DNA from 2 places in the Aeribacillus sp. JST-2 genome. Region 2 is predicted to be linked to the other one. Evidence: predicted binding sites of a transcription regulator. Region 2 holds the regulator's gene; the other holds the start of a gene.

Region 1 (12,151 bases), on a different contig from region 2:
ATAACATAAATGGCAAAGTCTATACAACACTCTACGGACATTTGCGGAGCATAAATGTTTCCAATGGGCAAAGAGTAAGCCAAGGGCAGTTTATCGGCTACATGGGGAATACAGGAAGATCTACAGGGCAGCATTTGCACTTTGAAGTTCACAACGGACCTTGGCAAGGCAAGTCAAACGTTATCAATCCGTTAAGCGTCCTTCCGTAATCTTTTCATTGAAATCACAAACGTGATTCATCGGCCTTGATAATGACCGTCATCGATTGAGATGACGGTCATTTGATTTTATAGATATATTCTTTCCTTCAATCCATACATGAATAATACATGCTTTGTACACTCTATAAATAATTCGGACTGTTGGAAAGGAAGTATCGATATGAAGACATGGATGATCAGATTGATGACGGCATTGATCATCGGGATATGGGTATTTATGAACGGTGATTATCGATTTGCCTTGCAAAATGAAGTGATATCAGCTTCTGCAACAGAAAGCATTGATACCGTTCCCGATTTTGAAAAGCTGAAACAAGCGTACGAAATCATTACAGAAAAATATGTCGATTCTGTTGACGACAAACGGCTTCTGGAAGGAGCCATTCAAGGAATGTTGTCTACATTGGAAGACCCTTATTCTGTTTACATGGATAAAGAAACCGTTCAGCAGTTTACCCAATCCCTTGATTCATCTTTTGAAGGAATTGGTGCTGAGGTCGGCATGCAAAACGAAAAATTTGTGATTATTTCTCCATTTAAACATTCACCGGCGGAAAGAGCAGGCATTAAACCGAATGATGAAATAATAAAAATTGACGGCAGACCAGTATCGAATTTGGATTTGCAGGAAGTAGTGCTGAAAATCCGCGGGAAAAAAGGAACGTTTGTCCGTTTGACGATCAAAAGGCCCGGCCATAATGAATTGCTTTCTGTTAAAGTTAAGCGGGATACAATACCGATCGAAACTGTTTTTAGTTCCTTGGCAAACAAAAACGGAAAACGAATCGGCGTGTTAAATATTACATCTTTTTCGGAAAAAACAGGAGACGATTTTAAAGAAAAGCTGGAAAACTTAGAAAAAACACAGATCGATGGACTTGTGATCGATGTGCGCGGCAATCCTGGAGGATATTTGCAAACAGTCGAACAAATTTTGCAGCAGCTTATCCCCCAAAACGTGCCATATGTCCAGATTGAGGATCGAAATGGGAAAAGACAGCCCTTTTATTCAAAACTAAAAGAAAAGAAGCCTTATCCGATTGCCGTGTTAATAGATAAAGGGAGCGCTTCTGCTTCTGAAATATTGGCGGCTGCCCTTAAAGAAGCGGGGGGATATGCGGCCGTTGGTGAGACATCGTTCGGAAAAGGAACTGTTCAGCAAACAATCCCTTTGGACGACGGAAGCAACATTAAGCTGACATTATATAAATGGCTGACGCCGAACGGAAATTGGATTCATGATAAAGGCATTGAACCGACAGTGAAAGTTTCACAGCCAAAATATTTTCACGTTGGGCCTTTGTTCGTGGATCAACCGTTAAAGAGAGATATGAACAATGAACAAGTGAAAAGCTTGCAAATTTTATTATCTGGATTAGGGTTTGAAACTGGCAGAACAGACGGATACTTTGATAAAGGAACGGAAATCGCCGTGAAAGCTTTTCAACAAATCAACGGGCTCCCTGTGACAGGAATCATAGACAAACAAGCAGCGCTCAAAATAAATGAGCAGATTCAAAAACAAGTTCGCTCTCCTAAAAACGATTTGCAATTGCAGACGGCCATCTCTTTATTGGCAATATAGCCCGAAAAAAGGGCGCTGTCCCAAAAAACGGTTTTTCAGACGAATTTATAAAAAAAACAAGACCCAGGAATGCTGTTATATCAACATTCTTGGGTCTTTTACATGGAAACATTGAAACGAAAAATGGACTTTTTAGACAGTCTTTTTTATTGCTGAAATTTCTGCCGCATCAGATAGCTTGATTTGGGACAACATAAATTTGGAGACGTGACCTCCTAGCTCGGCGCTAAGTAATAAAACACATTTCCTTTTTAATCTGCATATTTTTCGGGGATGGTCTTCCCGAATTGAATGAACAGCAGCTAAATGAATTCTTTGACAAAATAAAATTCCCCTGCCCGCATTTGAACGAGATTTGATAAAATAAAGGAAAGCTTGAAGTTTTAAAGGGGTGAGCCTTTTGGCTGGGCAGTGGCTATTGGAATTGCTTATGGGCATAGGCCGTTTTTTTCTCCATCCTTTTGTTTATTTCTTTCTCATCTTTGCTTATTTAAATGGCGTTTGGCGAGTAAAGAGGGAACGCCGCTCTTTTCATGTGCGAGTATACGATGTCTTTGATGATATTCGTTTTACTTATACAAAAGGAATTTTGGCTGGATTGATTTTGTCGGTCATTTTCTTTTTAGTTGGATTGTGGCTTCCTTTCGGCACTATAGTTTTGTGGACGGTATGGACATTGATTGTGAGTTTGACATTCAATCCTCGGTTTTTGTCGGCCGCTGTGACGTTGGGCGGAACGATGATCTTAACGGCTTTTCTTAGTCAAATAGCCGATCAGAATCAATCGATTCAACAATTTTTTGCAGAGATCGATCGGACAAGCTACAGCGCCCTTGCAATCATGATGAGCCTTCTTTTAATTTGCGAAGGAATACTCATTTACCGAACAGCTCATGTCCGTACCTCACCGTTTATTATTAAAAGCAAAAGAGGACTTCCGATCGGCAACCACTTGGCGAATAGGATGTGGCTGTTGCCTGTATTGCTCATCGTTCCCGGCGGCCAGCTTGAATCGCCTTTTTCGTGGTGGCCGGTAATTTCGATCAACGGAGAACCATTTTCATTATTCATGATTCCGTTTTTTCTTGGCTTTAAGCAAAGAATTCAAGGATCCCTGCCCAAAGAAAGCGTTCAAACAACAGGAAGGCGCATCGCATACCTCGGATTGGTTTCCTTTATCATTGCAGTTGCCTCTTTGTGGGTATCCTTTTTAGCCTTTGCGGCCGCCGTCTTGGCTCTGGCAGGGAAAATGGCTATTTCGATAAAACAGAGAATGAATGATGACTCGGCCGCCTTTTACTTTTCGAAAAGAGACGATGGATTAGTTGTTTTAGGCACGCTTCCCCAATCTCCGGGGGAAAAAATGGGCATTAAAACGGGAGAAGTGATCATCAAAGCAAATGGCATAAACGTAAAGAACGTATCAGAGTTTTATGCGGCGCTGCAAACGAACAGGGCGTATTGCAAGCTTGAAATTTTAGGACATAATAAAGAAGTTCGTTTTGTTCAACGAGCTTTATACGAAGGAGAACACCACGAGCTAGGGATCTTATTTGTTCAAGATGAGAAAAAATGGGAAGTAGAGGGAGCCGGATAAGCGGTTAAAGGGCAGTTTTTTAGGGAAAGCTGCCCTTTTGTTTTATAAAATGGAAAGGAATGTTCCTCCAAGGGCGCCCGTTAAGACAATGACCCATGGAGCTATTTTCCAATATGCCAGCATGCTGAATAAGATGGCGGCGAATGCAAAGTCAATCGGTTGAAGGATGGAACTGGTCCAAATAGGCTGATAAAAGGCTGAAATCAACATTCCGACGACAGCCGCATTGACTCCCATGAGTGCTCCATTGATGTTCGGATTGCTGCGAAGTTTTCCCCAAAACGGCAAGGTGCCGAAAATAAGGAGAAATGCGGGAAGAAAGATAGCAGTCGTTGCCACGATTCCTCCTGTCCATCCGCTCATGGCTGCACCGATATATGCGGCAAATGTAAACAATGGACCGGGGACTGCTTGGGCGGCGCCATAACCTGCTAAAAACTTTTCCTCTGACAGAAGTCCGGCCGGCACAAATTCCCTCTCAAGCAGCGGAAGCACGACATGTCCGCCGCCGAAGACGAGGGCACCTGCACGGTAAAAACTGTCAATCATTCCGATCCAATGGGAGGAAGTCAAACTTTTTAATAAAGGGAGTGTGAAAAGCAAACTAAAAAACAACAGTAAACAACTGATGGCGAAACGATTGGAAATGGGCACATGTATGGACATTTGTTGAAAGTTTTCTTTATTTTTGTAAAACAAAAAACCGATCACAGCAGCCATCAAAATGACAACAACTTGTGAAAAAGCGCTTTGCCACAACAATGTGATGACAAGAGACCCGAGTGCAATCAGCTTCCGCCTTCGGTCTGGCGTCAATTTATGCGCCATGTCTATGATCGCACTGGCCACAACAGCAACAGCGACAATTTTCAATCCGTGAATCCAGCCGCCATCCTCAAGATTTGCATTTTTCAGAATGAGGGCAAAAATCATTAAGGCAACAGCTGATGGGAAAGTAAAGCCGAGGAAAGCAACAATTCCTCCCCAAATCCCTCCGCGCATGACACCGATTCCGATGCCGACTTGGCTGCTTGCCGGCCCGGGGAGAAACTGGCATAAGGCAACTAGATCCGCATAACTTTTTTCATCTAACCATTTTCTTCTTCGAACATATTCTTCGTGAAAATATCCTAAATGAGCGGCGGGGCCTCCGAACGAAGTAAAACCAAGCCTTGTGGCAACAGCGAAGATTTCGGCGAATGTTCTCCATTTTGACAATTTCATGTCAATCTCCTCTTTCATCTTTTATTTCTTTAAAAAGTTCATATGCTTTCGCGCGGGCTTCTTTTAAAACAGCTGCTCCTTTTTGAGTGATTGTATAATATTTTCTTATTTTTCCATCAACATTTCGCTCATCTTTTTGCAATAGCTCATCCTTTTCCATTGAATGGAGAATCGGATAAAGAGTTCCGGCGCTTATGTTATATCCATGCCGCCTCAGTTCTTCCAGCATCCATAAACCGAATATTGGATGTTCGTTCGCATGATGCAAAATATGGATATGAATAAAACCGAGAAACAATTTTCGTAAAACTTTTTCTTCCATTGCGATCGTCCTTTATATTATCGAAAATCGATATCGGATTTCGAAACCAATTATAACATAATATTTTCCATATTGGGGGGGAAAATAAGTTTGTTGAAAAAAAAGATTGACAGTTTAGCTCATTTTTTTTAAAATAGACTCATAAAATATGAACATCTATTCATATAAACACATAAAATGAATTTATCACGTGATTTCATTTGGAGGGATCGGCAATGATCCAGTATCGGGTAAAAGGGTTATCTTGTGCAAATTGTGCAAAGGATATGGAACAGCAAATACAAAAACTTGATCATGGGACAAATGCTAAACTCCATTTTCAGTCCGGCAAACTTTATGTAAATGAAGAAATTGATCTTGCCAAAGTGAAAAAAATTTTAGCGAAAGATGGAGCCTATATTGAGGAAGCTTCTCAGCAAGGAGAACCCCGCCCTAATATGTTATGGTTTTTGGGAATTTCGGTGTCGGCTTTTGTTTTCGCCATTCTTTTTGAATTGAATGGACAGGAATCTGTAGCTGTTCTGCTATATATTGCCGCCACTGCCATCAGCGGTTATCAAACGTTTATGAAAGGCGCCAAAAATCTTATTCGTTTGAAATTTAATATCGACACCCTTATGACAATTGCATTAATTGGCGCCTTTGGAATCGGGGAGTGGAAAGAAGGAGCAGTGGTCGCTATTTTATTTGGGCTGAACGAATATTTGGAGGGCTTGGGAATGGAAAAAGCCCGGCGTTCCCTTGAGTCGCTTCTTGACGTTGCCCCCAACGAAGCAACGGTTCTTGCAAATGGCGTAAAGAAAAAGGTGTCCATTCATGAACTCAAATCAGGGGATGTCGTTTTCGTTCGGCCGGGCGAAAAAATTCCTTCGGACGGTGTAGTGCTGGAAGGGAAAAGCTCTGTCAACGAAGCGGCGATTACCGGGGAATCGCTCCCTGTTCAAAAGGATAAAGGCGACAAAGTGTTTGGCGGAAGCATCAACAATGAAGGAGTTTTGCAGATTCACATTACCAAGGCATACGAAGACTCATCTTTAGCCAAAATTTTGCATTTAGTGGAAGAAGCGCAAGAAACGAAAACACCAACGGAACAATTTATTAACAAGTTTGCGGGCTATTATACGCCGTTGATCATGATCATTTCAGCTATCGTCATATTCGTTCCGCCGCTCCTTTTTGGAACTGGCTGGATCGATTCGCTCTATCAAGGTTTGGCCGTCTTAATTGTTGGCTGCCCGTGCGCACTCGTTTTATCTTCGCCAATTGCCATTGTTTCCGGCATTACGAAAAATGCGCGGAAAGGCATTCTCGTAAAAGGCGGTGTTTATTTAGAACAGCTGGGCAAGATGGGAACAATTGCTTTTGATAAAACAGGAACCTTGACGAAAGGGGAACCGCACGTAGAGAAATATATTGAATATGATCAATCTTTTTGGACGATTATCGGATCGATCGAAAAATCATCTACACATCCGATCGCCGCAGCAATCAAGAAAAAAATAAAAGAAATGAATGTCCCCCTCATCGATCCTGAGTTCGTTCAAACCATTTCAGGAGAAGGCATTAAGGCCAAAATCAATGGAAAAGAATATTTTGCCGGCAACGAAAAAACCGTCAATCATCTTTTGATTCGCGAAGAGGTGAAAGAACAGATCGATTCATTTAAACGAGACGGATTAACAATCGTTTTAGTCTCAGATCAAGAAAAAGTGCTGGGAATTGCCGGCATCGCCGATGAAATTCGTCCGGAAAGCAGAACAGTCATCCGCAATCTTCATCAAGCAGGTGTGAAACGCATCGTTATGCTGACTGGCGACCACGAAAAAACGGCTGAAAAAGTGGCGAAAGCAGTCGGTGTAAGCGAATATTTCGCCGGTCTATTGCCGGAAGAAAAAGTGGAAAAGGTGAAACAATTATCATTATCTGGAAAAACAGCAATGATCGGAGATGGAATTAACGATGCCCCCGCACTCGCGGCAGCTGATTTAGGGATTGCAATGGGAAAAGGAACGGACAGCGCCATCGAAACCGCCGATATCGTCTTAATGCAGGATCACCTTGGAAAGCTTCCCGAAGCAATTTCAACATCGAAAAAAGTGAACAGAATCATTAAGCTCAATATCGCCCTTGCCCTAGGGTTAAAAGCAATGGCTCTTTTGCTCACCATACCGGGATGGCTTACCCTTTGGATCGCAATTCTTTCGGATATGGGGGCGACCGTTTTGGTAACTCTTATCAGTTTAACGATTTTACTAGACAGAAGCGGGAAACAGGACTTGAAACCGGAACAATGGGTACTGCAATAATTCTAATTGTCAGAAATTGAATATCTATTGAAATCAAAAAACAAGAAGTATGACCGTCAGCTTTAAGTCTGACGGTTTTTTATTGCGAAAAGTCTTGGAACGTAAAGAAATCATTGAACACATCATCCGCATCATCTTTAAAATTTCATTTCCCTCTTCCATTCATAAAAGAGATTGATTATAATTTGGAAGATAGCAGAAAACGCATTCAAGATGTTTCATCAATGCAATGGGGTAATTGACATGGAGGGAACCGAAAATGTTGTTAGGTGCAATTGAAGCTGGAGGAACGAAATTTGTTTGCGGGGTCGGGGATGAAAACGGAAATGTGAAGGAGAGAATCACCCTGCCAACGACAACGTCTGATGAAGTATTCAAAGAGGTCATTGATTATTTTCGCGATAAAGGTATTCAAGCGCTCGGAATCGGTACATTTGGCCCGGTTGATTTGGATCGCTCAAGCAAAACGTACGGATATATTACATCAACACCAAAACTGCAATGGGTGCAAACGAACTTTGTCGGTGTGCTGCAAAAAGAATTTAAAATCCCAATCGGTTTTGATACAGATGTCAATGCGGCTGCGCTTGGCGAAACGAAATGGGGGGCAGCCAAAGGGCTCGATAGCTGTGTTTATATGACAATCGGGACAGGCATTGGCGTCGGAGCGTTTGTCGAAGGTCGGCTTGTTCACGGGCTGATTCATCCGGAAATGGGGCATATGCTTGTGCGCCGGCATCCCGAAGATGCGTTTAAAGGTATTTGTCCGTATCACCATGATTGTTTGGAAGGAATGGCGTCAGGGCCTGCCATTGAAAGACGCTGGGGAAAAAAGGGGCAGGATTTGGCTGGGGATGAAAAAGTGTGGGAATTGGAAGCCTTTTATATTGCCCAAGCCATCAGCAATCTTATTTTAGTGTTGTCGCCAAAAAAAGTAGTGATAGGCGGAGGGGTCAGCAAACAAAAACAAATTTTCCCTCTAATCAGAAAAAATGTGCAAAAACTTTTAAACGGATATATTCAACATGAATTGCTTTCCGAAAAAATAGCTGACTACATTGTTCCGCCGGGGTTAGGAGACAACGCTGGGCTTTGCGGTGCGCTCGGTTTGGCATACAATGCTTTTTTAGAGCATAAAGAGATTTATCAAAAAAGTTGATGCTATTGCCCTCGCAAAAAACGTGAGGGTTTTTTGTTTTGTAAACGATAAGCTTGCTCCTTTTGAAGACTTCACTATAATAGAAGTAAAACGGATGACAGAAAGAGGTTTTATGATGATTAAGCTCGTTCTCGCCACCTTCGTTCCTTTTTTGCTTGTTTTGTTATTTACAAGAGTGACCTACAGTTATCTAGTAGCAACATTGCTTACTGCGGGATTGTTATTTGCCTCTTATTTAGCCGGACATATGGACACCATTTATATTGCCATTTTGGATGTTGCCAGTTTGGCCGCCGGTTTTATTGTTGCGAGAAGCATGGTGAAGGAAAAAAAGAAATCTTCCTAAGACCTGTTCTATTTTCAACAGGTTTTTATTATGGTAAAAAAACAAACGTCAGTTCGTATTTTTGGTGATTCATCTTGTATATGTGTTAAAATAAATTATATGCTTTTTTGAAACGGAGGAAATTCCATGGATCGGTTTGAATTGGTTTCAAAATATCAGCCTCAGGGCGATCAGCCGAAAGCCATTAAAGAATTGGTGGATGGAATAAAAAAAGGGAAAAAACACCAAACGCTGTTGGGAGCAACGGGAACGGGCAAAACATTTACAATATCCAACGTTATTAAAGAAGTCAACAAGCCGACGCTTGTGATTGCACATAATAAAACGCTGGCGGGGCAGCTATACAGCGAATTTAAAGAATTTTTTCCAAACAATGCTGTTGAGTATTTTGTCAGCTATTATGATTATTATCAACCGGAGGCGTATGTTCCGCAGACAGATACGTATATAGAAAAAGATGCAAGCATTAACGACGAAATCGATAAGCTCAGACACTCTGCCACATCCGCTTTGTTTGAACGGAAGGATGTCATCATCATTGCCAGTGTATCTTGTATCTATGGTTTAGGTTCCCCTGAGGAATACCGCGAGCTTGTTGTCAGTTTAAGAACCGGAATGGAGATGGATCGGAACGAATTGCTGCACCGTTTAGTCGATATCCAGTATGAACGAAACGATGTTGATTTTCGCAGGGGAACGTTTCGCGTCCGTGGGGATGTTGTGGAAATTTTCCCTGCTTCACGGGACGAGCATTGCATTAGGGTGGAATTTTTCGGAGATGAAATCGACCGGATTCGCGAGGTTGATGCACTAACTGGGGAAATTATCGGAGACCGTGAGCATGCGGCAATTTTCCCGGCCTCTCACTTCGTCACAAGAGAGGAGAAAATGAAAATTGCCATTGCCAATATTGAGAAGGAGCTAGATGAGCGGCTTAAAGAACTTCGGGAGCAAGGGAAGCTTTTGGAGGCGCAGCGATTGGAACAGCGGACGAAATATGATTTAGAAATGATGCGGGAAATGGGCTTTTGCTCCGGAATTGAAAATTACTCCCGCCATCTTACATTAAGGCCGCCGGGATCCACTCCTTACACGCTTTTAGATTATTTTGGCGATGATTTCCTGATTGTGATTGATGAATCCCATGTGACGATTCCGCAAATCCGCGGCATGTACAACGGCGACCAAGCAAGAAAGCAAGTGCTTGTCGATCACGGCTTCCGTTTGCCTTCAGCCCTCGATAACCGCCCTTTAAGGTTTGAAGAATTTGAAAAACATATGAAAAACGTCATCTATGTTTCGGCAACCCCCGGTCCATATGAGCTGGAACATTGTTCTGATGTGGTCGAACAGATTATCCGGCCAACAGGCCTTTTGGACCCAACCATTGATGTACGGCCAATCGAAGGGCAAATCGACGATTTAATCGGAGAAATTCAAAAGCGGGTAAAACGAAATGAACGGGTGCTTGTGACAACGTTGACGAAGAAAATGGCGGAGGATCTGACGGATTATTTGCGTGAAATCGGCATTAAAGTGACATACCTTCATTCAGAGATCAAGACTCTTGAGCGGATTGAAATCATTCGCGATTTGCGGCTTGGAAAACATGAAGTGCTTGTCGGCATCAACTTGTTGAGAGAAGGCCTCGACATACCGGAAGTTTCCTTAGTCGCAATTTTGGATGCAGATAAAGAAGGATTCCTCCGTTCAGAGCGCTCGCTGATTCAAACGATTGGGCGAGCAGCTCGGAATGCAAACGGGCATGTGATTATGTACGCCGATACAATGACAAAATCAATGGAAATCGCTATTAATGAAACAAAACGGCGGCGTGCGATTCAAGAAGAATATAACCGCAAGCACGGGATTACTCCAAAAACGATTCAAAAAGATATTCGCGATGTCATTAGGGCAACGTATGCTGCAGAGGATGCTGAAGAGTATAAAGCAGAAAAAGAAGTGAAATTAAGCAAAATGACGAAAAAAGAAAGGGAGAAAGTGATCGCCGAAATGGAAAAAGAAATGAAAGAAGCAGCCAAAGCACTGGATTTTGAAAGAGCTGCTGAATTGCGCGATCTTATTTTAGAGCTAAAAGCGGAAGGATGACAAATATGGCTACGGATAAAATTATCGTAAAGGGAGCGCGCTCCCATAATTTGAAAAACATAGATGTCACAATACCAAGGGACAAACTTGTCGTTGTCACAGGATTATCCGGTTCGGGAAAGTCTTCTTTAGCTTTTGATACCATTTATGCAGAAGGACAGCGCAGATATGTAGAGTCTTTATCCGCGTATGCCCGCCAATTTTTGGGGCAGATGGATAAGCCTGATGTTGATGCGATTGAAGGGCTGTCACCGGCCATATCCATCGATCAGAAAACGACGAGCAGAAATCCGCGTTCGACGGTCGGAACGGTGACAGAAATTTATGACTATCTGCGCCTTCTTTTTGCCCGCGTCGGCCGGCCGACGTGTCCTGTTCATGGGATTGAAATTTCTTCGCAAACAATAGAACAGATGGTTGACCGGATTTTGGAATATCCGGAGCGGACGAGACTGCAAGTGTTGGCGCCGGTTGTGTCTGGGAAAAAAGGTATGCACGTCAAAACATTGGAAGAAATTAAAAAACAAGGCTTTGTCCGCGTCCGAATTGACGGCGACATGATGGAACTGACCGATGACATTTCACTTGAAAAAAATAAAAAACATTCCATCGATGTGGTGGTTGACAGGATTATTGTCAAAGAAGGCATTGAAAGCCGCTTGACAGATTCCATTGAGACGGCGTTGAAGCTGGGGGGAGGAAGAGTCATCATTGATATAATCGATGGCGAAGAACTGCTCTTCAGTGAACATCACGCTTGCCCGATTTGTGGTTTTTCCATCGGGGAGCTTGAACCGCGAATGTTTTCCTTTAACAGTCCGTATGGAGCATGTTCTGAGTGCGATGGCTTAGGTTCAAAACTTGAAGTAGACATCGATCTTGTTATACCGAACCGAAATTTATCATTAAAACAACATGCGATTGCACCGTGGGAACCGACAAGCTCCCAATATTACCCGCAGCTTCTTCAAGCGGTTTGCGATCACTACGGCATAGATATGGACATACCGGTTAAAGACATACCGAAACATCTGCTGGAAAAACTTTTATTCGGCAGCAGCGGAGAAAAAATTTATTTCCGTTACGAAAACGACTTTGGCCAAATTCGGGAAAACTATATCGAATTTGAAGGTGTTGTCCGCAATGTTGAGCGCCGCTATAAAGAAACGACCTCCGATTTTATAAGGGAACAAATGGAAAAATACATGACCAATCAGCCATGTCCTACATGCGGAGGGCACCGTCTGAAAAAGGAAAGCCTTGCTGTTTTGATCGACGGGCG
Region 2 (12,151 bases):
TCATGCCAAAAGCTAAAAGGAAAAACATGCCGCTTAGTTCTCCAACATCAATCGTTGAGCTTAAATAGGATTTCAATATTATTCTTATGAACAATAACCCAAACAGAATAAAGACAAATGCCTTTGATCTTTTTAAATAGATTTCTTTGCCGCGCACTTCAAAAGTTGACGTTTTAATTAAAAAAATCGAGAAAATAAAGCCGACGGCCAAGGCCTCAAAAATTTCCATCGGCGTAATGCGAAATGGCGGAAATAAGTACATAAGTGCACCTGTGCTCATAAAAATAGGCGGCAAAATAATTTTTTTGGCCGTAGCAGGTTTTTGTGCAGCTTTTGTCCTGATAAAAATTGCAAGAAGCCCCATCATTACTGCAGCAATGGAAGACCAAACCACCATGAATAATCATCCTTTATCTTTTCAACTTCCATTTTATCATATATAAAAAAAGGTTGAAAAGGAAGCGTTTATTTCATGACGCGCTGAATGGCCTCAATCACACGGTCTTCATCAAACGGTTTCGTAATAAAATCAGCTGCTCCAGCTTCTATCGCTTCGATAACTCTTTTTTGCTGGCCTAACGCGGAACAAATAATAATTTTCGCATCAGAAAATTCCGATTTGATCTCTGAAATCGCTTCAATTCCGTTCATTTCCGGCATGGTAATATCCATAATGACCAGATCCGGTTGCAGCTGTTTGTATAGTTCAACCGCTTGAATCCCGTTTTCACCTTCACCCACAACTTCGATTTGATTGTTTTTTAAAATTTCTTTTAAAGTTTCCCTTAAAAATTTTGCATCATCAATGATCAGCGTTTTTACCATAACCCCACCCCATAACCCGCATAGGAACTAAAATCCAAAGATATTATACTATCTTTTCAGAAAAAAAGTACATAAATTTTAAAATCCAGTAAATCCTCCGAAAATGTTTGTAAAGAAAACAATAATTTTCGTCATCCAGTCAAAAAACAGTAAAACTCCCATCAAAATCATGACAGCTCCACCAATTTTCAAAATAGCGACATTATGTTTTTTGACCCAGCCAAGGCGGCCTAAAAAAAAGGAAAGAATGAAAAAAGGAATGGCAAAACCTAACGTATAAGCTGTCATATAGAGAACTCCAGAACCCGGGTCAGTGGCAGCGAGGCCAATGACAACCATTAAAATGGGACCTGTGCAAGGCGTCCAACCTGCAGCAAACGCCATGCCGATCAAAATGGAGCCGATGTAGCCCGCTGGACGGTTTTTGAATTCAATTCTTCTTTCTTTTAATAACATTTCCGGTTTAAATACACCCAATATGACAAGCCCGAAAAAAATAATGAAAATCGCCCCAAGCTGGCGGATTAAATCTTGATAATTTATAAAAAAACTGCCAATCAGCGAGGTTCCGAATCCAATCGCTATAAATATGATCGAAAAGCCGAGCAAAAAGAACAATGTATGTAATAAACTTCTTTTTTGCATCATAGCGTTTTCATTTTTTATTTCATTTACTGATACGCCTGTAATATATGATAAAAAAGCAGGATATAACGGCAAGCAGCACGGCGAAATAAATGATAAAAAACCTGCCCCAAAGGCAAGAAAAAGATTGATTTCCGGCATCAAGCCCACACCTTTCAACGTATCCTTTCCAGTCTATTTTAGCAAACATTCTTTTCAACACATTCATGCATTTTTTACAATTTTTTATCCAATAATCAAAACCAGCTTCCGCTAACCCTTTTGCGCAGGTTTCTGCTGCAAATTCATGATAAAAGACACGCTGACGCGTGTCCCGAAACATTTATTTCAACTGATTTTGCATCACTTTCATCATTTGATTGATTTTCTTTTGCGACGGCTTCATGCCCATTTGCATCATCATCATTTTCAGCATTTGTTCATTAATAGGCGGATTTTTCTTCAAATAATTCATCATATATTTTCGTGCGATAAAAAAACCTAACGCCACACCGGCAATAAGAGCCAGTACAGCGATTACGATCGCCAACCAAAGTTCCATTGTCTTTCCTCCTTCATGTTGTCTATGTAACAGTGTACTAAACCATTCGATATTATACAACATTTGTTGATTATTTTCCGCTGTTTTTAACAAAATTTCTATCTTTAATCGGATGCAGCCATCCAAAACGCTCATTCGCAAAATCCATGGCGAAAAAATGCGAATTGATTTTTCGCAGCGCTTCAAAAAAAATGATTTCTGCATCAATATTTCCCGTGGAAACAAGTTCAATCAGGCGTTCTTTCAAAACAACGGAAGCGCTCCCTTGATAATTTTTCAATTGAATGGTATGGATTGGCGTTACATGCTGATAATCACTACGATGTGATAAATACGATTCCAAAAACAGGTCCACATAATGGAAGGGAATTTTTTTCGTCACATAGTGAACTTGTTTTTCCAATTGTTTAAAACTTGGGTGTTGACGGCTTGTCCATTGATACTCCTGAAACAATTGGAAAATTTTAGCTTCTCTTTGATAATAATGCTCTGCAAACTCTTTTTTTATGATATACAAAAAAAAGTGCCTCATTTGCTCACCTCATTCTAAACATACCTTTTAGTCATTATATAGGATAGATCATAAAAGGTTTGTCTGATGGCGGCAAAATGAGGCACTAATTTTGTCGTTTATTGGCGAATGAATTCTTTTACTTTTTGTACAACATTTTCAACTGTGAATCCATATTCTTTCAAAATTTTATTTTCTGGAGCCGAAGCGCCAAATTGATTGATTCCTAAAATTTTTCCTTCGTCGCCAACATATCTTTCCCAGCCAAATGGAGAAGCCATCTCAATCGCTACACGTTTTTTCACATGTTTAGGAATAACTTCATTTTTATACTCCTCCGGCTGTTCTTCAAAGCGATCCCATGACGGCATGCTGACAACTTGGACATCTATTCCTTCTGACGCTAGCGCTTTTTGAGCTTCAATTGCCAGTCCAACTTCTGAACCGGAAGCCAACAGAAGAGCTTGTGGATGGTCGGATTTTGCCGGCGAAATAACGTAAGCTCCTCTTTTTACTCCTTCTTCTGCCAACTGATCCGTTCCCTTAATCGTTTTTAAATTTTGACGTGTTAAAACGAGTGCAGTCGGTTTTGATTCAGATTGCAGCGCTTCCTTCCATGCTGCTCTTGATTCATTTCCGTCAGCAGGCCGAATCACTGAGAGGTTAGGCATTGCTCTTAAAGAAGCTAGCTGTTCAATCGGCTCATGTGTCGGACCGTCTTCACCAACCGCAATACTGTCGTGGGTAAACACATATGTAACAGGGAGTTTCATTAATGCTGCCAGTCGAATAGCCGGACGCAAATAATCAGAGAACACGAAGAACGTACCACCAAACACACGCAATCCGCCATGGAGAGCCATTCCGTTTAAAGCAGCACCCATCGCAAATTCGCGCACACCAAACCAGATGTTGCGTCCGCCATAATTTTCAACTGAAAAATCCCCTCCATTTTTAATCGTTGTTTTATTGGAACCTGCCAGATCTGCTGAACCGCCGAAGAAATAAGGAACATTTTTTGCAATGGCATTAATCACTTCTCCGGAGGAAGAACGTGTTGCAATGCTTTTGCCTTCTTCATATACCGGAAGCGATTGATCCCAATTTTCAGGTAATTCGCCACTGATGGCTAACTTTAATTCTTTTGCCAGTTCTGGATAATTGGCTTCATATTTCGCAAATAGGTCGTTCCATTCTTTTTCCTTTTGTTTTCCAGCCTCTTTTACGGTCGCTTCAAAATGTTCATATACTTCTTTAGGAACATAAAAATCATCTTCAAAAGTCCATGAATATGCTTCCTTCACGAGTTTTGTTTCTTCTGCTCCTAATGGTGAACCATGTACGGAAGAAGTTCCTCCTTTATTCGGTGATCCGTAACCGATCGTTGTTTTTACTTCAATCAAAGTCGGGCGATTTTCTTCCGCTTTTGCTATTTCTATTGCTTTTGCGATCTCCTCCACGTTATTGCCATCTTCTACCCGAATAACTTGCCAGCCTTTTGCTTGGAAACGTTGTTCAACATTTTCGGAGAAAGATTTGTTCAAATCGCCATCTAATGAAATGTCGTTCGAATCATATAAAACGATGAGGCGTCCCAGCTTCAAATGCCCTGCTAAGGAAGCTGCTTCAGATGAAATGCCTTCCATTAAATCGCCGTCACCGCAAATAACGTATGTAAAATGATCGACAATATTATATCCTTCTTTATTATATTTTGCTGCAAGATGACGTTCCGCCATCGCCATGCCTACAGCCATCGCAATCCCCTGTCCTAATGGACCTGTTGTGGCATCAACGCCCGGCGTATGCCCGTATTCAGGATGACCAGGTGTTTTGCTTCCCCATTGACGGAATGATTTTAAATCATCCATTGTTACATCATATCCTGACAGGTGCAATAAACTGTATAGAAGCATTGAACCATGTCCAGCTGACAAAACAAATCGGTCGCGATTAAACCATTTTGGATTTTCCGGGTTGTGGTTCATAAATTTCGTCCATAATGTATAAGCCATCGGTGCAGCGCCCATTGGCATTCCTGGATGGCCAGAATTCGCTTTCTCAATTGCATCGATGGATAAGGTACGGATTGTGGTAATGGATAAATCTTGAATCGTAGATGTCATCCGGATATCATCCTTTCTTCTTTGTTATCAAAACATGACATACCATTCATGTGTACATTTACAATGGATAACTTTCATATTTGGAAAATGATCCTTTTATCTTTTCAATGCAGATGTTTGTTTTTAAGTCTTTTCAGTTTTTCCGGCGTCACATCTTTTCCGGTAGGATCAATAATTGTTACATTTTTTAAAGTGTTTTTAAAATTTTGGCGAAAAGCTTCTAAGTATTGATTTCTTAACGCCTGCTGTTCAACATATTCTTCTCTTGTCAATCCCTCTCGTTTTGACTTTTTCGATAGTTCATTAATACGGTCAATTTTTTCTCTTGAAAGCATACATAGACCCCTCATTTATTTTTGCCATGCCTTCTTTATCATACTAAATGTAATGAAGGATGACAACAATATTGTTCATGTTTCTATTTTCTCTCTTTTTCATATTCTTGATACCGCCGATGGATGGTAGCTTTTGAAACATCGTATCCTAATCCTCTTAAAATTGAAGTAATCTCAGCAAACGTTAGCTTATTTTTTCGCAAACGGACGATCTCCTCAATCGGAACCTCTTTTTTCTTTCTTTCAAACGAACCGTTATGATGTCGTAAATTTTTTTCAGGACGATATCCGTTTTCCACAGCTTTTTTCATTCCGCGCTTAATTTTCATATTATGTATTTTTCTTTGGTATTCCTCAACGATGCCGACAATTTCAAGCACCATCGAATCTGCTTCTGATAATTCCAATTCCCCTCGGTGGGCAATCGTGTAAATTTTAACGCCTTGCTTCAATAAATAATGAATGATTGCAATTTTGGCATTTCCCCTGCCAATGCGCGTTTCATCCTGTACTAAAACAGCATCAATTTTTTTCTCCTTCACAGCTTGGAAAAGCTTAAACACTCCCTCCCTCTCAATGTCATAACCGCTGGCTTTTTCTTCGATCATTTCGATTACGTCCATTTCATAAAGGGCTGCCAATCGCAGCAATTCTTCCTGCTGCCGTTTTAATGAGGTTTCCTGCTCCTCCTTCACCGTGCTCACCCTTGAATAAATAACAGCTCTCATAACCGTACCCCTTACAATAATTAAAATTATTGATTGGCTAAATAGTTAGCATTGTCAAATTTCGTTTTTTCAACCGGTATCACGATCGTTTCACCAGGTTTGACAACCAGCGTCTGCAAGTCGTTTTTTTCTTGAACCCATTGAACAAAATCCGAATGCGATAAATGATCATAATCTTTATATTCATCCGCAATTTTCCATAAACTGTCTCCTTCTTGAATCACCACTCTCATATAGCCGTCAAGTTTTTCTTTTTCCCCCGTATAAGATAGAGCTAAAATGCAAGCAGCCAGAACGACAAAAAAAGAAAAAATATAAGAAAACGTAAGCTTGTTCATGCACGTATCCTCCTTATACAGAATGTTTGTTCGCATTTCGTTGCTTTCAGTATAAATGAGAACAAACGTTTCTGTCAACAGCCATTTCGAACTTATGTTTGCTTTTTAAGGAAAAACATGCTATAATCAGCACAAATTAGATATAACTGAGGTGCTTGTTATGTCAACCAAATTGTCAAAAAGACAACAAGATATTTTGAATTTTATTAAAGAAGAAGTGCGAAAGAAAGGATATCCGCCTTCCGTAAGAGAAATTGGAGAAGCTGTAGGCTTGGCTTCCAGTTCAACGGTCCACGGTCATTTGGAAAGGCTGGAAAGCAAAGGGCTCATTCGCAGGGATCCTACAAAGCCCAGAGCGATTGAAATTTTGGACGAGGACAATAGCCGTTCGATGGCGAACAAAGTGATCAATGTGCCGATTATCGGTAAAGTCACCGCAGGGCTTCCGATCACAGCCGTTGAAAACATTGAGGAATATTTTCCTCTTCCCGATCACTTTGCTGCAAGCGACGATCAAATTTTCATGCTGGAAGTTGTCGGAGAAAGCATGATTGAAGCGGGAATATTGGATGGGGATTTAGTCATCGTAAGGCAGCAACAAACTGCCAATAATGGTGATATTGTAGTAGCGTTGACAGAGGAAAACGAAGCGACGGTTAAAAGGTTTTTCAAAGAAAAAGATTTCATACGTTTGCAGCCTGAAAACTCAACAATGGAGCCAATCATTTTAAAAAATGTCACAATCCTTGGCAAGGTGATCGGACTTTATCGTTCGATCCATTGAAACCGCCCCACCTTTGGGGCCATTTTGCCTGCGCCGATTAACCACTGATGGCCTCTTTCATAAAAGATATTGGCTCACATAATAAATATTATTTATATCTTTTCTCAATCTTTTATTTATCTTTGAATGAGCGGCGTTCCCCATTCTTTCCAATGTGGGATGGGAACCGTACACCGATCTGTCTTAATACGGAGGACAGAAAAAGGATATAAAGATAAATGAAAATATTCTGCAAATCTTACGATTACGCAGGGGTGTCATTATGTTCTATCATCTAGCGGGGAAAATTGTGCTCTTTATTCTTCATCTTTTTCGACTGCTGGAAGTCAGAGGGAAACAGCATATTCCAGCAAATCAACATTTTATCGTTACCTGTACACACCGCAGCTGGCTGGATGTTGTGATGCTTGCAGCTGCGTTATACCCAACACAAGTTCACTACATGGCTAAAAAAGAACTTTTTCAGTCGACGCCAGTTAAATGGTTTTTAAGAAAACTGAACGCTTTTCCGGTAAATCGGGAAAATCCCGGACCAAGCGCTTTAAAAACTCCAATGAAACTGCTAAAAGAACATAAAGTAGTAGGTATTTTCCCTAGCGGTACGAGAACAGATGGAGAAGTGCCTTTAAAGAGAGGGGCCGTCACCATTGCCTTGAAGGCGGATGTTCCAATCCTGCCTGCAAGCTATCATGGGCCAAAAAATATCAAGGAGCTATTCAGCGGCAAAAAAGCAATCGTAACGTTCGGCGAACCGCTGCATTTGAATTATACGGGAAAAGAGTTGAACAGAAGTGATCAATTCAGTTTTTCTCTCCAACAATTGGAAAAACGAATAAAATCTCTCGATCAGCTCTATTAACCTCAAATGAACAACAGCTTGCCCTTTATATGACAAGCTGTTGTTTGCATACGTTAAGCACTTACAAATCAAGTTCCTTCCACTTATTCGTTTTCAACGGCGGTTTATATGAACGAAGTCTCTCAAGCAGAATTGAAGGATTGCTTTCATAAATTAGAAATTCTTTATGATTTTCAGGCATAAAGCCTCCTTCAACAGCATTTTCGATCATTTGGATAAGCGGTGAATAGTATCCTTCCACATTTAAAAGCGCAACGGGCTTCTGGTGAATGCCAAGTTGTCCCCAACTTACGGCTTCAAAAATTTCTTCAAACGTTCCATAACCACCAGGAAGAGCTATAAACGCATCGGATAGTTCACCCATTTTCGCTTTTCTTTCATGCATATCCTTTACTTCATAAAAGTTTGTAAGATGTTGATGGACGACTTCTCCACGAAACAAATTGGTCGGCATGACTCCTGTCACACGACCACCTAAATCTAACACGGTGTTGGCGATTACCCCCATCAACCCGATTTTTGAACCGCCATAAACAAGTTCCAATTTATTTTTTACCAATTCCCTCCCAAGTTTAATGGCGGCTTCTTTATACTGCGGTTTTGACCCTGTATTTGAACCGGCAAAAACACATACACGCTTCATTTTTTGACCACTCCTCTTCCGTAGCTATTATATCAAAAAAAGAAGTGTGTAAATTGAAGAAAAGTCTTTTCCATAGTTCGTATAAAGCTCTCTTTCAGCCCAAATTTGTTCAGCCGCTTACGAACAATGAAATTTAGCGGAACTTGTATGCTTTGAAAAAACGGCTCGTTTAGAAAAAATGTTGCAAACAAGTTAAAACAGAAGTCTTGTATAAATATTAATTAGAGTTAAATGGGGTATTCGATAATGGATTTCATTCAAAAAAAGAAAAATTTAATTGAATTCGTTTTATGGCCGGCATTTTCTATTAAATACGTTTTCTACGAAGACTTTTGGATAAAGACGGATTTTTTTATAGTCGAATCCATATAAAAAGGATTTCTCCTGCAAACGAAATCTTTTCAGGATATCAAAAAGCTCTCGAATTATTTTATCAATCAGCACCGTCCGAAAGCGGAAAAATTACATCAAAAGATTAGGTTTTGGTTCAGAGTAATGTAAACAATTGACCAACAATAACAATTAAAAAAAGCTAATCGGCCGTTGACCGATTAGCCTGCCTTCATTACTCATTTCCTTTTTTCACCCATTCGGCAATGGCCACTGTCCGCTTTGCTTGATGTTTGACAGCATCTTTGACATTTTCCATCATGTTTCCGTTTTGGTCGACTGTTACGCTTGTCCCATAAGGATTCCCGCCAGATGTAAATGCGGAAGCATCCGTGTAGCCAGGTGCGGCAACGATTGCCCCCCAATGAAACATTGTCGTGTAAAGCGATAATATCGTTGCTTCCTGTCCTCCGTGACTGTTTGAAGCAGACGACATCGCGCTGACGACTTTATTGATTAGTTTTCCATTAGCCCAAAGGCCGCCGGTAGTATCTAAAAACTGCTTCATTTGCGATGGTACGTTTCCAAAACGAGTAGGGACACTAAAAATGATCGCATCTGCCCATTCCAAATCCTCTAAAGTCGCCTCCGGTACTTCTTTTGTTGCTTCGACATGCGCCTTCCAGGCAGGATTTGAATCAATGGCAGACTGTGGAGCTAATTCTCGTACTTTTAATACTTTGACTTCCGCTCCTGCCTCTTTCGCTCCTTCTTCTGCCCATTTCGCCAATTGATAATTTGTTCCTGTGGAGCTGTAATAAATAACTGCTAATTTTATATTTGCCACATAAAACCCTCCAGTTAACAATAAATAAACCAATTTTATACTATTTAACATACCCTTCATCCATTTTTTTATGTTTTTATTGGCAGTTTTTTTGAAGCTTTTGATACCACCCAAAAGCAGCTTCGACTTCTGTATTAGTGAGCTGATGGCCACCGCTTTCCCAATGTAAATAAACTTTTGCATTTGCGTTTGTCAGCAAGTCATGCAATTCCACCGTCTCTTCAGGAGAACAGATCGGATCGTTTTTCCCTGCAGAAATAAACACGTTCATACTTGTCAAATCAGGCAATTCAATTCCTCTCCGCGGCACCATCGGATGGTGCAAGATTGCAGCAGAAAAAGTATCTTGATAATGAAACATTAAACTGGCAGCTATATTCGCTCCGTTTGAATAACCAATAGCGATGATCTTTTTCCGATCAAATTTATATGTTTCAGCAGCATCGTTCAAAAATTCATACAATTCTTTTGTGCGGAAAACGAGATCTTCTTCGTCAAACACGCCTTCCGCCAGTCTTTTAAAAAACCTAGGCAAACCATTTTCCAACACATTCCCCCGCACGCCTAAAACAGACGCTTGGTCATCAATTCTTTCCGCAAGGGGCAACAGGTCATATTCATTTCCTCCTGTTCCATGCAGCAATAAAAGCGTTGGTTTGGACAAATCTTTTCCTTTTCGAAAAATGTGCTTCATTTTTTCCTCTCCTTTGCAGAATGGATTTACTTTGCTTTCAGTTCGCGGACATTGATTGGAATTAAAACTTTTTCAAGTTCATCACGATATTTCTCATATTGTTCCGGCAGCTTTAATTTTTCTCCAAGTTTATCAAGCGGCTCATCAATTAAAAAACCAGGAGGATCTGTTGCAATTTCAAACAAAATCTCACCATGTTCTCGGAAATAAATGGAATTAAAATATTTTCTGTCTTGGACTGGAGTGACACCATACCCTTCACTATGCAACAAAGTTTTCCAATTCATTTGCTCTTCGTCGTCTTTTGCTCTAAAGGCAATATGATGAACAACACCTGAACCCATGCGTCCTCTTCCCGATGGGGTTGTTTTCAAATCAATGATATTGCCGATTTCGCTTGCAGTTCGGAATCGGAGAAAGCCTCCGTCCTTCCCCATTGGCTGCAAACCTAAAATATTTTCAAGCAATTGAGCAGTTTTTTCAGGCTGAGCCGATAACAAAGTGGCTCCAAAAAATCCTTTAATTGCAACATCTGTTGTGATTCCGCCAAATTCCCAATCATTCAAGCTGCCTTCTTCCTGTTCCACCAATTCCAAATTCAAGCCATGCGGGTCTTTGAACTGTATAAAGGTTTGTCCAAACCGATCTGCCGTCGTATAAGGAATTTGAAAAGCTTCCAATCGCTCCTGCCAAAAATTGATCGAACCTTTTGGGATGGCGTAGGCCGTCGTCCCGACTTGCCCGTTGCCAATTCGGCCAGGATACGCTTCCGGCCATGGAAAGAACGTTATAAGCGTTCCGGGGCTTCCGGTTTTGTTTCCAAAATAAAAGTGGTATGTGCCCGGATCATCAAAGTTCACCGTCTTTTTCACTAATCTTAATCCAAGAACTCCAGCGTAAAAATCGACATTTTCTTGAGGATGACCGACAATCGCAGTTATATGATGAATACCAGATGTTTTTTGGATCATTTTTATATACTCCTTTTTCCTATATTTTTTCAAAACTTTGCTTTCCTGAAAATATTTTGAATTCGAGATAATTTTATCAATAGAGAACAACGGTGTCAAAAATTCCATCCTGATCTTCAGTGAAACAAAAAAACGCCGCCACCCATTGTGACGGCTTATGATTTTTCCGCTTCAGATATAGCAACCAACTGCATTTTGCTCTTGCCTGAAACAAAATAATAAATGAAGAAAACAACTAAAATAACCGCACCGGCCAGCAAATATACATGTTGATAACCGAACTTTAAAGCAACGAGCCCTAACAAATACGATCCGATTGCAACGCCGATGTCAAAAAAAGTAAAATAAGTAGCGGTTGCATAGCCGCTTCTCTCCGGCAATGCCGACTGCACACAAAGCGTCTGCAGGCTCGGTACAATCGCTCCATAGCCAAAACCAATAAAAACCCCCGAAGCTAAAAACAAAGCAACCGAATTGACAAAAGCCAATAAACCAAACCCGATCATAAAGCTAAAAAACCCCGGTATTAAAATAAACTTTGGTCCCTTAAGGTCATACAGCCTTCCTGTAAAAGGTCTTGTCAGAAGCATGACAGCGGCAAACAGCACAAAAAATGTGCTGGACCATGCTAAAAGGTGTTTTTGTTGAGCATAGATTGACAAATAGGACAAAACGCTTGAATAAGAAAATGCAACAAGTGATGCAAGCAAGGCAATCGGAACAGCATTTTTTTCAAACAAATTGTTAAGCGAAATCTTCAACATCGACTTATCTTTTATATGTTTGGGCTGCAATGGAATTGCTAGAGCAAAAAAAGATCCGGCAGCCATCAATATGCTCAAAGCGTAAAATAAAACTTGAAATGAATACGCCTGGATGAAAAACAGCGCAATAAACGGCCCTAATACGATCGCTAAATTTGTAGACATCGCATAGTATCCAAGCCCCTCTCCCCGGCGCTGTGCAGGGACATG

Evidence for each region. Region 2 encodes LexA, which represses DNA repair genes until DNA is damaged. Its sites were predicted from a motif close to CGAACATATGTTCG; they were not measured.
Region 1: uvrB (excinuclease ABC subunit UvrB) is a predicted target of LexA. The motif match lies at 8,803-8,816, and genes of this name have one in related genera.

Annotation. Positions count from the first base shown of each region.
Region 1 is NZ_JBVVUU010000015.1:42,702-54,852, forward strand. It holds gene AC0KTX_RS09645 (murein hydrolase activator EnvC family protein) at 1-209, shown strand, start outside; gene AC0KTX_RS09650 (S41 family peptidase) at 382-1,806, shown strand; gene AC0KTX_RS09655 (PDZ domain-containing protein) at 2,207-3,403, shown strand; gene AC0KTX_RS09660 (chromate transporter) at 3,446-4,627, opposite strand; gene AC0KTX_RS09665 (PadR family transcriptional regulator) at 4,629-4,949, opposite strand; gene AC0KTX_RS09670 (heavy metal translocating P-type ATPase) at 5,165-7,255, shown strand; gene AC0KTX_RS09675 (ROK family protein) at 7,515-8,414, shown strand; gene AC0KTX_RS09680 (DUF2198 family protein) at 8,527-8,760, shown strand; gene uvrB (excinuclease ABC subunit UvrB) at 8,887-10,869, shown strand; gene uvrA (excinuclease ABC subunit UvrA) at 10,875-12,151, shown strand, end outside.
Region 2 is NZ_JBVVUU010000013.1:15,510-27,660, reverse strand. It holds gene AC0KTX_RS08875 (CcdC family protein) at 1-397, opposite strand, end outside; gene AC0KTX_RS08870 (response regulator) at 466-825, opposite strand; gene AC0KTX_RS08865 (cytochrome c biogenesis CcdA family protein) at 904-1,611, opposite strand; gene AC0KTX_RS08860 (YneF family protein) at 1,793-2,011, opposite strand; gene sirA (sporulation inhibitor of replication protein SirA) at 2,082-2,543, opposite strand; gene tkt (transketolase) at 2,642-4,648, opposite strand; gene AC0KTX_RS08845 (DUF896 domain-containing protein) at 4,753-4,983, opposite strand; gene AC0KTX_RS08840 (YneB family resolvase-like protein) at 5,067-5,711, opposite strand; gene yneA (cell division suppressor protein YneA) at 5,738-6,049, opposite strand; gene lexA (transcriptional repressor LexA) at 6,210-6,833, shown strand; gene AC0KTX_RS08825 (lysophospholipid acyltransferase family protein) at 7,096-7,692, shown strand; gene AC0KTX_RS08820 (LOG family protein) at 7,754-8,335, opposite strand; gene wrbA (NAD(P)H:quinone oxidoreductase) at 8,901-9,512, opposite strand; gene AC0KTX_RS08810 (alpha/beta hydrolase) at 9,589-10,206, opposite strand; gene AC0KTX_RS08805 (ring-cleaving dioxygenase) at 10,233-11,177, opposite strand; gene AC0KTX_RS08800 (MFS transporter) at 11,333-12,151, opposite strand, start outside.